One region of the Micromonospora sp. URMC 106 genome, then DNA from elsewhere that is predicted to be linked to it. Evidence: riboswitches for the same ligand, from Rfam matches in the RefSeq annotation. Region 1 holds a riboswitch; the other holds the start of a gene.

Region 1 (5,821 bases):
CGGCACCAGCACGGCACGCCGCTCGGGTGCCGGCGGCGGCGCGAGCGGCCACGGCGGCGCAAGCGGCCACGGCGGCGCAAGCGGCCACGGCGGCGCGAGCGGCCACGGCGGCGCGAGCGGGCACGGCGGCGCGAGCGGGCACGGCGGCGCGAGGGGGCACGGCGGCGCGGGCGGGCACGGCGGCGCGAGCGGGAACCGGCACGCCGGACCGGTAATCGGTGCCCAGGCGTGGGCGCACGCCGACGCCACCCGGGAAGGCCCCGTCGGCCGTCACCGCCGCCCCTGACCCACGCCGGGACGCCCGCTCCGGCCAGGGTGTTGCTGCGGCGACACGCCGATCACGACGGCACCCGACGGCAGGCGGACGGCGCGGCGGGGCTCGGTCAGGACGGCAACGACGGCAGGCGGGACGGTGCGGCTGGGGGCGGTCAGGGGAGGCGGGTCTCCAGCATGCCGTTGACGATGCGGGTGGGCAGGACCTGCTGGTCGTTGCCGGACGGCCCGTGCACGACCTCGCCGCCGTTGAGCCGGAACGTGCTGCCGTGCCAGGGGCAGACCACGCACTCGTGCCCGTCGACCTCCCGCACCTCGCCCTCACCGAGCGGGCCGCTCTGGTGCGGGCACCGCTCCAGCATCACGGTCACCTCGTCGCCGTGGCGGTAGAGGATCACCGAGACGTCGTCGACCTCCCGGGTGATCAGCTTCCGCTGCGGCAGGGTGGCCATGTCGGCGATCGAGTGCCAGCCGTCGCTCATCCGGTGCAGTTCGGAGATGCTCTGGTTGACCTGCGCGCCCTGCTTGTACGCCAGGTGCCCGCCGAGGTAAGCCCCCATGCTCGCGGCGCTGAGCCCGAGGAAGCCGAGCGTACGGCCGAGGTTGTGCCGGCCGGACATCCGGGCGGCGACCGAGCCGGCGTAGAACGCCAGGCCCACGCTGTTGGAGGCGGCGTGCACGAGGCCGATCCGGCGCTGGTCGCGGGCGAGCGCCGCCCAGTCGTTGAGCCCGGCGACCGCCGCCGGCAGCGCGCTGACGGTGCCCACCGCGCAGAGCGTGGTGGCGGCCCTGCGCTGCCCCGGCATCAGGTCCAGCACCGCGGTGCTGATCCACGCGCCGACCGGCACCTGCACCATCGCGGGGTGCAACGGGTGCCCCAGCCAGACGCCGTGCAGCAGGTCACGGACCCGCTGCGGACGGAGGGTGGCCTGGACGGCGCGCTGCAACCGGTCGCCGATCCGGTCCAGCCCGGAGGCCTGCTCGATCTTCGTCATCAGTGCTCGCACCCGTACCGACTTCCCGGCAGGAGCGGCTGCAAACCGGTCGCCGGTGACGGATCCGCAGCGGTACGTGACGAGGCCCCTGCCGGCCCACAACCGGACGCGCCGCCCCTGAGGCGACGAGGTCGGCGCCCGGCTCCGCCGAGAGGCGCAACTTCCCGGAAAGAGTGGCCTCGGCACGCCGGGAGACGACTATTTCCGGGAAGTTGTGCCGCCGGCCGCCTGCGTCCGCGCCGCGGCCGGCCGGCCGGGTGTGCCGGCCGGGTCCGCCGGTGGTTGGGTCAGGGGCTCGGGGGCGTCCAGCGGTCGTGGTGGATCGCCTCGGCCAGCGGACGCTTCTGCCGCCAGCCGTGCCGGGCCAGGTCGGGCACGCGCTCGAAGTGGGTGACGGGGCCGACGCAGAGCCACGCCACCGGCCGTACGCCGTCGGGGATGCCGAGCAGGTCCGCCAGCCACGGCTCGCGGTAGAACGACACCCACCCGACGCCGAGCCCCTCGGCGGTCGCGGCCAGCCAGAGGTTCTGGATGGCGAGGCAGGCCGAGTAGAGCCCCGTGTCGGCGATGGCGTGCCGGCCGAGCACGGCGGGCCCGCCCCGGGCCGGGTCGTAGGTGACCACCACCGACAGGGTGGACTCCAGCACCCCGTCGATCTTGATGCGGGCGAACCGCTCGGCCGCCTCCCCCTCCAGCGTGGCGGCGAAGGTCTCCCGCTCGGTGTGGACGTGCTCGTGGAACCGGCGCCGCAGCTCCGGGTCGCGGACGACGATGAAGTCCCAGGGCTGGGAGTAGCCGACGCTCGGCGCCGCGTGCGCCGCCGCCAGCACGCGGTGCAGCGTCTCCTCGGGCACCGGCGCCCCGGTGAACTGGGCGCGTACGTCCCGGCGGCGGTGGATGACGTCGTAAAGATCCAAGGCAGGCTCCCGCTGCGCTCGGCCCACGCTCCGGGCGTGGGCACCTGACGCGAGGCCGGTCTTCGGACTCCCGGATCGACGCCTGGCCGTCCGCCTTCCCGGCCCGTCCGGGCCAGTGGCTGCGCTCTCGCGCGTGGACGGTGGCTCCCCGGTCACCGCGGCGGGCCCGTGCCGGATTCGCACCGGCTTCCCGATTCTCCCCGCTCGCGCGGGGCACCTCACATGATCGTGCCGCCCGGCATGGTAGCGGGATCGGCGGCGCACCGCCGACGGCCGGGTGCCCGGCGTCGCCGGGGCGGGCGTGGAAATCCGGTCGCGCGGCGCGCCGTCCGCGAGCACCGTGGTCCGGGTGTACGCACTCGCCTCCCGCCCGCTGCCGGCCGGCCACCCGGCGGCCCGGCTGACCGTCGCCCTCGGCCGGCCCCGGGCCGTGCCGCCGCCCCTGCTGATGCTGCTGGGCATGCTCTCCACCCAGGTCGGGGCGGCCGTCGCCAAGCAGCTCTTCGGCAGCACCAGCGCCGGCGGTACGACCACGCTGCGGCTCGGCTTCGCCGCGCTGATCCTGCTGCTCGTCGCCCGGCCCGGGCTGCGGCTGGGCTGGCGCACCGCCGCCCTGGTCGGGGCGTTCGGGCTCGCCCTGGCGCTGATGAACCTCGCCTTCTACGCGGCCCTGCACCGGGTGCCGCTCGGCGTCGCGGTCACCATCGGCTTCGCGGGGCCGTTGCTGGTGTCGCTCGCCGGCAGCCGCCGGCCCGCCGACGTGGCGTGGGCGGTCCTGGCCGGCGGTGGCGTGCTGCTCATCAGCGGGCTCGGCGGGACCGGGCTGGACCGGGTGGGGCTGCTGCTCTGCGTCGCCATCGCGGTCGGCTGGGCCGGGTACGTGCTGCTCGGCAAGGCGGTCAGCGCCCGCGTGCCGGGCAGCCGGGGCCTCGCGCTGGGGATGGCCGTCGCCGCACTGGCCGTCCTGCCGTTCGGGGTCGCCGGCAGCGGCACGGCGCTGCTCGACCCGTGGACCCTCGCACTGGGCGTCGCGGTGGCGCTGCTGTCGTCGGTGCTGCCGTACTCGGCGGAGTTGGCCGCGCTGCGCCGGATGCCGGCCCGGGTCTTCGCGATCCTGCTCAGCCTGGAGCCGGCGATCGGCGCGCTGGTCGGGTTGGTCCTGCTGGGCGAGGTGCTGGCCTGGCCGCAGGCGGTCGGGGTGGCCTGCGTGGTCGGCGCCGCGCTGGGCGCGACCCTGGTCCGCCCCCGACCGGCGACGGCGCGCTGACCCCTGGCCGACGGGCGAGGTCCGCGCCCGGCCGCCCTAGCGGAGGTTGCGCAGGGCGTCCTCGATCGCCCGGTGGAACGTCGGGTACGCGTAGATCATCTGCCGGAGCCGGCCGAGCGGCACGGCCGCGTGCACCGCCACCGCCAGCCCGGAGAGCACCTCGCCGCCGGCCGGGCCGACCGACGTCGCGCCGATCAGTACGCCCCGGTCGGCGTCGGCGACGAGCTTGACGAAGCCCTCGTTGCCGCTCTTGTGGATCCAGCCCCGCGCCGACGACGGCAGCTCGGAGAGGCCGACCTGCACGTTGATCCCCCGCTCGCGGGCCTGCCGTTCGGTGAGGCCGACCGCGCCGACCTCGGGGTCGGTGAAGGTGACCCGGGGCAGCGCGCGGTAGTCGGCGCGCGGCACCGCGCCGGCGGAACCGCCCGTCCCGGCGGCGCCCGACGCGCCGACCGCGCCGCCCGTCACGCGCGCGGTGCCGCTGGCATCCGGCCCTCCGTCGGCGCGCCGGACGTGGTCGAGCACGTCGGCGACGACGATTCCCGCCTGGTACATCGCGACGTGGGTGAACGCCCCCTCGCCGGTGACGTCGCCGACCGCCCAGATCCCCTCGGTGACGTGCAGCCGGTCGTCGACGGCCAGGTACCGCTGCCCGGCGTCCACCCCGACGGTGTCCAGGCCCAGCTCGTCCAGGTGGGCCCGGCGGCCGGTCACCACCAGCAGCCGCTCGGCGGTGAACCGCGCCCCGCCGGCCCCGCGCAGGGTGAAGCCGCGCCCGTCGTGGCCGACCCGCTCCGCCCGCACCCCGGTGTGGATCTCGACGCCGTCGGCGCGCAGCGCGGCGGCGGCCACCTCGGACGCCTCGGGCTCCTCGACGGCGAGCACCCGGTCCGCCGCCTCGACAACGGTGACCCGGACCCCGAACCGGGCGAAGACCTGGGCCAGCTCCAGACCGATCGCGCCGCCGCCCAGCACCAGCAGCGACTCCGGCAGCTCCTCGACCTCGATCGCCTGGCGGTTGGTCCAGTACGGCGTGTCGGCCAGCCCGTCGACCGGCGGCACGGACGGCTTGGTGCCGGTGCCCAGCACGATCCCGTGCCGGGCCTGGAACACCCGCTCGCCGACCCGGACCCGGCCGAGGCCGTCGAGGCGGGCGCTGCCCCGGACGAACCGGCCGCCCTTGCCGGTGAAGCGTTCCACCGCGACCGTGTCGTCCCAGGTGTCGGTGGCCTCCTCGCGGATCCGCTTCGCCACCGGCGCCCAGTCGGGCCGGACCTCGGCGGCGCCGGCGAGCCCGTCGATCCGACGCGCCTCGGCGATCGCGTTGGCCGCCCTGATCATCATCTTGCTCGGGATACAGCCCCAGTAGGGGCACTCCCCGCCGACCAGGTCGCGCTCGACGCCGACGACGGTCAGCCCGGCCTCCGCGAGCCGGCCGGCCACCTCCTCGCCGCCCACCCCGAGCCCGACCACGACCACGTCCACCACTTCCGGCTCCGCCATCCCGCCAGCATTCCGCACCGCCCGGTCGCGGGCCAACGGATCACCCCGGAATTCCGCTGCCCGTCGGCTCCCGGCCGCCTACGGTGGCCGGATGCGCTTCTCCGCCGTCCACGACTGCTTCGCCGAGCTGCTCGCCGCCGGCCGGGAGACCGGGGTTGGCCTGGCGATCTGGTACGACGGCGAGCCGGTCGTCGACCTCGTCGGCGGTGCGCGGACGCCGGGGCGGGCGTGGCGACCGGAGACGCTGGTGAACGTCTACTCGGTCGGCAAGCCGGTCGCGGCGCTCTGCCTGCTGATGCTGGTCGACCGGGGTCGGCTCGACCTGGACGACCCGGTCGCCGCGCACTGGCCCGGCTTCCGCACCCCGGCCACCGTCCGGCAGGTGCTCACGCACACCGCCGGGCTGCCGGCCTTCCCGGTGCCCCGGCCGGCCGCCGCGATAGCCGACTGGGACCTGCTCTGCGCCGACCTGGCCGCCGCCGAGCCGGAGTGGCCGCCGGGGTCCGTCGCGGGCGAGCACGCCTGGACGTACGGGCACCTGGTGGGCGAGCTGGTGCGGCGGGTCGACGGTCGGCCGGTGGGCCGGTTCCTGGCCGAGGAGATCGCCGGGCCGTGGCGGCTGGACCTCGGCTTCGGCCTCGGCGAGGCGGACCAGCGGCGCTGCGCCGAGCTGCGGTACGGCGATCCGGGTTGGCCGGACCGGGCGGCCGGTGCGCCGGGCTCGCTCTGGGCGCGGGCGCTGGACAACCCGCCCGGCGGGCGGGACCTGTCCGTGGTGAACAGCCCGCTCTGGCGGGGCGCCGAGGTGCCGGCCGTCAACCTCCACTCGACCGCGGGCGCCCTGGCCCGGCTCTACGCGGGCCTGC
Region 2 (5,821 bases), on a different contig from region 1:
CGCGGTCGGCGGCGCTGTCCGACCACCGCGAGCGGCGGTGCGGGGTGCGGCCGAGCAGCACCACCTCCCCGACGGTGAGGTCCACGTCGGTGTCGGCGTGCTGGGCGAGCAGCGCGGCGCGACGGGCCAGCGCGGAGCGGGGCAGGGTGGCGACGTCGTCGCCGCCGACGGTGACGCGGCCGCTGTCCGGCGCGACGAGCCGGGCGACGATCCGCAGCAGCGTGGTCTTGCCGCAGCCGTTGGGGCCGAGCAGCCCGACGAGGCTGCCCGTCGGCACCGCGCAGGTGACGTCGTCGAGGATCGGCCGGGCCGCGACGGTCCAGGACACTCCGGTGACGGTGAGCATCAGTCGCGTCCCTTCCGGCGGTGCAGCAGCCACACGAAGGCGGGCACCCCGAGCAGCGCGGTCAGCACGCCGACTGGCAGTTCCCGGGGCGCGAACAGGGTCCGCGCGGCGGTGTCCACCCAGACCAGGAAGATCGCGCCGGCGAGGACGACGGCGGGCAGCAGGCGCCGGTGGTCCGGGCCGGTGAGGAACCGGGCGGCGTGCGGCAGGATCAGCCCGACGAAACCCACCGCGCCGCTGACGGCGACCAGCACCGCGGTGAGCAGCGCGGCGCCGACCAGCAGCAGCCAGCGGACCCGGGTGACGGACACGCCGAGGGTCGACGCCGCGTCCTCGCCGAAGGCGAAGGCGTTGAGCGCGCGGGCGTGTGCCGCCACGAGGGTGAGCACGGCGACCAGGACCGGCCCGGCCCAGGCCAGGGCGGTCCAGTCGACGCGGGCCAGGGATCCGGAGAGCCAGAAGGTGATGCTCTGGGTGGCGTGCGGGTCCGCGACCCAGATGATGACGAACGACGTCGCCGCCCCGCACAGCTGCGCGACCGCGACCCCGGCCAGCACCACCCTGGCGGGTGCCAGCGCGGCCCGCCGGCCGGCCACCCCCGCCACGACGGCGAACGCGGCCAGCGCCCCGGCGAAGGCACCACCGGTGAGCGCGGCGACCCCACCGCCGACGCCGAGCACCAGCACCGCGACCGCGCCGAGCGACGCTCCGGAGGAAACCCCGAGCAGGTACGGGTCGGCCAACGGGTTACGGGTGACGGTCTGCATCACCGCCCCGGCGGCCGCCAGCCCGGCCCCGACGACGGCGGCGCCGAGCACCCGGGGCAGGCGCAGCCGCCAGACGACGTGTTCGCGCAGCAGCGGCACGTCGACGTCGGCCAGGCCCAGGCGGTCGGCCACGACCGCCCAGACCGTCGAGACAGGAATGTCGGCCGGCCCGACGGTGACGGCCGTGCCGATCGACACGACCAGGCCCACCAACAGCGTGACCAGCAGCGCGACCGTCCCGGCCGGGCGGGCACGCCGGGAGACGACGGCGCCGGCGGCAGCCGCGGCGGTGCGGCGGGCCACGGCGGTCAGCGGCCCGCGCCGGCGGGGAGCCGCGCCACTCCCGCGGCGAGCGCCTCGATGCCCAGCACCGCCCGCACCCCGGCGGTGGTGGACGAGAACGGGACGACGACGAACCGTTGCCCCGCCACCGCGGGCAGGTCCCGGAGAGTGGCGTGCCGGGCCAGGAACGCCTTCTTCGCGGCGGCCGGGTCCCAGGTGGCGTCGACCAGCACGATCGCGTCGGGGTTGCGGGCGATGACGCTCTCCCAGCTGGTGTCGGCCCAGGCACCGGTGAGGTCGCCGAACGCGTTGCCGACCCCGACCGCCGACATGATCATGTTGGGACCGCCGCAGCAGGCGCCCACGCTCGGCGCGTCGGTGCGGGCGTCCCACCAGAGGAGGGAGACGTCCCGCGCGCCGCCGAGGCTCGCGGCAGCGGCGGCGATCCGGGCCCGATGGTCGGCGACGAGCTTCTCGGCCCGCTCGGGGACCCCGAAGACGGCGGCGATGTCGCGGATCTCGGCGAACACGTCCTCGACCGTCAGTCTCCCCGGCCGGTGCTGCCCCGGACACCCGGCGGGTGAGAGGTAGGTGCCGATGCCGAGCGCCGCCAGCGCCGCACGGTCACCGACACCCTCGTCGCCGAAGGCGCTGTGGAACGACGCGTAGACGAAGTCCGGTGCCGCCTCCAGCAGGGTCTCCTTCCCCGGATACTCCTCGGACAGCACCGGCACCGAGGCGTACGCGGCGGCGTGCTCGGGCAGGATCGCGTCGTCGAGGTACGCCGTGCCGGCCAGGCGGTCGGCCAGCCCGAGCGCCAGCATGATCTCGGTGGCGGGCTGGTTCAGGGTCACCGCTCGCCGGGGTGGTCCGACGACGCCGAGCGGCGTACCGCAGTTGGTCAGGGTGACCGACGCGGCCGACGAGGGGGAGTTCGTGGCGGGGTCGTCCGCGGCGCAGCCGCCGATCAGGACGAGCAGGACGGACAGGGGCGCGGCAACGCGCCGGGACAGGGTGGACCGCAGAGCGCGCACGCGCATCGGGACCGCCTTCCAGCACCTCGTGGACGGGTCATCGCAGTGCCGTGGCCGGTCTCCTGGCTGACGGGAGGTGCGTCCGTGGCCGGCCTTCCCAGGCGTGCAACGCCCAGTGACCTCTGACGACGAGGGCCGCGGACTTCCCGATCACAGTGGCGAGGGCCGCACCGGTCTTCCACCGGCTTCCCGAAACACCACGGCAGCGTCACCCTAGCCCGCGCCCGGCCCGGACGTCACGGGTGACAGATGCCATAGGTGTGGGCCGCGCCAGCACTGTGGACGGTCGCGGCCACGCGGCGCCTGGTGGGTGCCGCCCGGCGCCGACGTGCGGTGGCGCGTCCGTGCGTCGAACTGGCCGGGCGGCGTGCGACGGAATGGCCGGAACGGCGGGCGGCGTTCAGGCTCCCGGCGGGGGCGGGAGGTCGACCACCCGGGTCGCCCAGCGGGCCATCAGGGCCGGGTCGTGCGTGATGAGCAGGACGCCGGCGCCGTGCTCTCGCTGGTAGTCGGTGATGACGGCGGCCAGGTGGGCCTGGGTGGAGGCGTCGAGCATGGCGGTGGCCTCGTCGCAGAGCAGGTAGGCCGGCCGGTGCACGAGCGCCCGGGCCAGGCAGGCCCGTTGCAACTGCCCGTCGCTGACCGCGTGCGGGCGGCGGGCGAGCAGGTCCGGGGTGAGGCCGACGAGATCCGCCAGCTCCACCGCCCGGGCCCGGGCCCGCTCCGCCGGTACGCCGGTGGCACGCAGCGGTTCCGCGACGACGTCGGCGAGGCTGAGTCGCGGGTCGGTGGCGGCGCGGGGGCTCTGGAACAGGATCGCGACCCGGGTGCGGACGGCGGCCGGCAGCCGGTGGCGGACGCCGGCGACCCGGTGGCCGTCGAGGGTGACGTGCCCGGCGTCGGGGGCGTGCAGCAGGGCGAGGACCCGAGCCAGGGTGGACTTGCCGCTGCCCGAGGGCCCGTGCAGCCCGACCGTCTCGCCGGGGGCGACGTGCAGGTCGACGCGGTCGAGGACGCGCTGCCGGCCGTACGCGACGGTGACCTGGTGGGCGGCGAGCCCCGTGCCGGTCGTGGCCGGTCCGGCGCTCCGGCCGCCGGTCGTGGCCGCGGTCATGCCGGCGCTCCGACGGGCAGCGGGTGGTGGCAGGCGACGTGGCCGGCGTCGTCCGACCCCGGGGCGGGCGGTGTGCCGCAGGCGTCGGTGGCCCGGTCGCAGCGTGGGGCGAAGGCGCAGCCGGCGGCCAGGTCGGTGAGCATGGGCGGGTGGCCGGGCACGGGGCGGAACGCCCGCTCGGGCAGGGCGTCGAGCAGGCCCGCGGTGTAGGGGTGCGCGGGCGTATCGAACAGCGCCCCGGTGGGTCGCCGCTCGACGATCCGGCTGGCGTACATCACGGCGACGGTGTCGGCGACCCGGCGGGCGGCGGCCAGGTCGTGGGTGATGAGCAGGACGGCGGCGCCGGCGTCGCAGCGGCGGCGCAGCAGGTCGAGGGTGTGGTCGACCAGGGGCCGGTCGAGACCGGTGGTGGGTTCGTCGGCGAGCAGCAGCGGCGGGTCGGGGGCGAGGGCGAGGGCGGTGGCCAGGCGCTGCGCCATGCCGCCGGACAGCTCGTGGGAGTAGCGGTCGAGGTCGGCGGGGTCGAGGCCGACGTCGGCGGCGAGCCGGTCGGCGACCGCGGGCGCGTCGCGCCGGGCGTGCCCGTGGGCGCGCAGGGTCTCCTCCAGCAGCCGCCGGCCGGTGCGTACGGGAGTCAGCGCGGTGGCGGGGCTCTGCGGCACCAGCCCGACGGCGCGGCCGCGTACGGCGCGGGCGAGGTGGCGCTCGGTGCAGCCGATCAGGTCGACCTGCTCCCCGCCGGGCGGGCGCAGCCGGGCGTGGCCCGTGACGGTGGCGTTGCCGGGGAGCAGGCCGAGCAGGGCGTGGGCGAGCACCGACTTGCCGCAGCCGGACTCCCCCACCACCGCCAGGAGTTCGCCGGGGTGGACGGTCAGGCGCAGGTCGGTGACGGCCTGCACCACGGCGTCGCGGAGGTGGAAGCGGACGGTCAGCCCGTCGACGTCCAGCAGGGCCGGGCGCGGGCCGGACGTGGCGCCGGCGGTCGCGGCGGCGAGGTGCTCGCGGGTGGTGGTCACAGGTTCAGCTCCGCTCGTACGCGCGGGTCGAGGCGGTCGCGCCACCGGCCGGTGAGGGTGGCCAGGGCGAGCGTGACGACGACGAGCAGCAGGCCGGGCACGAGGCTGGCCCACCAGGCGCCGGTGAGCAGGGACCGCTGCCCGTCGCTGATCATGTTGCCGATCGAGGCCAGGTGCGGGGGCAGGCCGAGGCCGAGGAAGGACAGGGCGGTCTCGTGCCAGACGGCGTGCGGCACCATCAGCGTGGTCGCCAGGGCCAGCCGGGGCAGCACGTGCGGGAGCAGGTGCCGCGTGATCACCCGGGCGCGGCCGGCGCCGCCGGAGATCGCGGCGTCGACGAACGGCCGGGTGCGGAGGCTGAGCAGCTCCGACCTGACGATGCGGGCGGTGGAGAGCCAGTGCGTCAGCCCGATCGACAGGATCACCGCGCCCAGGCTCGGGCGCAGCATCGCGACGATGAAGATGCCCAGCAGCAGGTGCGGCAGCGCCGCGATCGTGTCGACCACCCGCATCAGCGCCCGGTCGACCCGGCCGCCGAGGGTGCCGGCCACCGCCCCGACGAGGCCGCCGATCACGGTGGCCACCAGCGCGGCGACCGCGCCGACGAGCAGGGAGACCCGCAGGCCGTAGAGGCTGCGGTGGGCCACGTCGCGGCCCAGGTCGTCGGTGCCGGCGGGGTGCGCGGGCGACGGGGCGAGCCGGGTACGGGCCAGGTCGACCGCGCTCTCGTCGAGCGGCCAGAGGGCGGGGGCGAGCAGGCAGGCGGCGACCGCGCCGACGAGCACGGCGGACGCGACGGCGACACCGGCCCGGCCGGTACGCCGCCTCGGCCGCCGGACGCGGGCGGGCAGGGCGAGGTCAGTCATCGAGGCGTACCCGGGGATCGGCGGCGGCGTAGGCGAGGTCGGTGGCCAGGTTCGCGGCCAGCACCACGACGGTGGTGGCCAGGGTGGTCGCGGCCAGCAGCGGGAAGTCGCTGCCCAACGCGGCCTGCACCGTCACCGCGCCGAGGCCGGGCAGGGAGAACACGGTCTCCACCAGGACGGCGCCCCCGATCAGCTCCGGCAGGTGGGTGCCGACGAGGGTGAGGAACGGCAGCAGCGCGGTACGCAGGGCGTGGCCGAACAGGACGGTCCGGCCGGGCAGGCCCCGGGCCCGGGCGGCGAGGACGTGGTCGTCGCGGAGGCTCTCGGCGACGGCGTCGCGGATGAACAGGACGAACCACGGCGCCTGGGCGACCGCCAGCACCGCCACCGGCAGGA

What was found. Region 1 has a riboswitch for cobalamin ahead of bluB (5,6-dimethylbenzimidazole synthase). Riboswitches for the same ligand answer to the same signal wherever they lie in the genome.
Region 2: another riboswitch for cobalamin. It lies ahead of ACSNOB_RS17710 (ABC transporter substrate-binding protein); the one in region 1 lies ahead of bluB (5,6-dimethylbenzimidazole synthase).

What each region holds. Positions count from the first base shown of each region.
Region 1 is NZ_JBPQTP010000115.1:206-6,026, forward strand. It holds gene ACSNOB_RS26585 (Rieske 2Fe-2S domain-containing protein) at 429-1,268, opposite strand; gene bluB (5,6-dimethylbenzimidazole synthase) at 1,556-2,185, opposite strand; cobalamin riboswitch at 2,222-2,416, opposite strand; gene ACSNOB_RS26595 (EamA family transporter) at 2,535-3,452, shown strand; gene ACSNOB_RS26600 (dihydrolipoyl dehydrogenase family protein) at 3,489-4,955, opposite strand; gene ACSNOB_RS26605 (serine hydrolase domain-containing protein) at 5,047-5,821, shown strand, end outside.
Region 2 is NZ_JBPQTP010000053.1:4,159-9,979, reverse strand. It holds gene ACSNOB_RS17720 (ABC transporter ATP-binding protein) at 1-346, opposite strand, end outside; gene ACSNOB_RS17715 (FecCD family ABC transporter permease) at 346-1,416, opposite strand; gene ACSNOB_RS17710 (ABC transporter substrate-binding protein) at 1,422-2,435, opposite strand; cobalamin riboswitch at 2,465-2,646, opposite strand; gene ACSNOB_RS17705 (ABC transporter ATP-binding protein) at 2,830-3,543, opposite strand; gene ACSNOB_RS17700 (ABC transporter ATP-binding protein) at 3,540-4,559, opposite strand; gene ACSNOB_RS17695 (ABC transporter permease) at 4,556-5,425, opposite strand; gene ACSNOB_RS17690 (ABC transporter permease) at 5,418-5,821, opposite strand, start outside.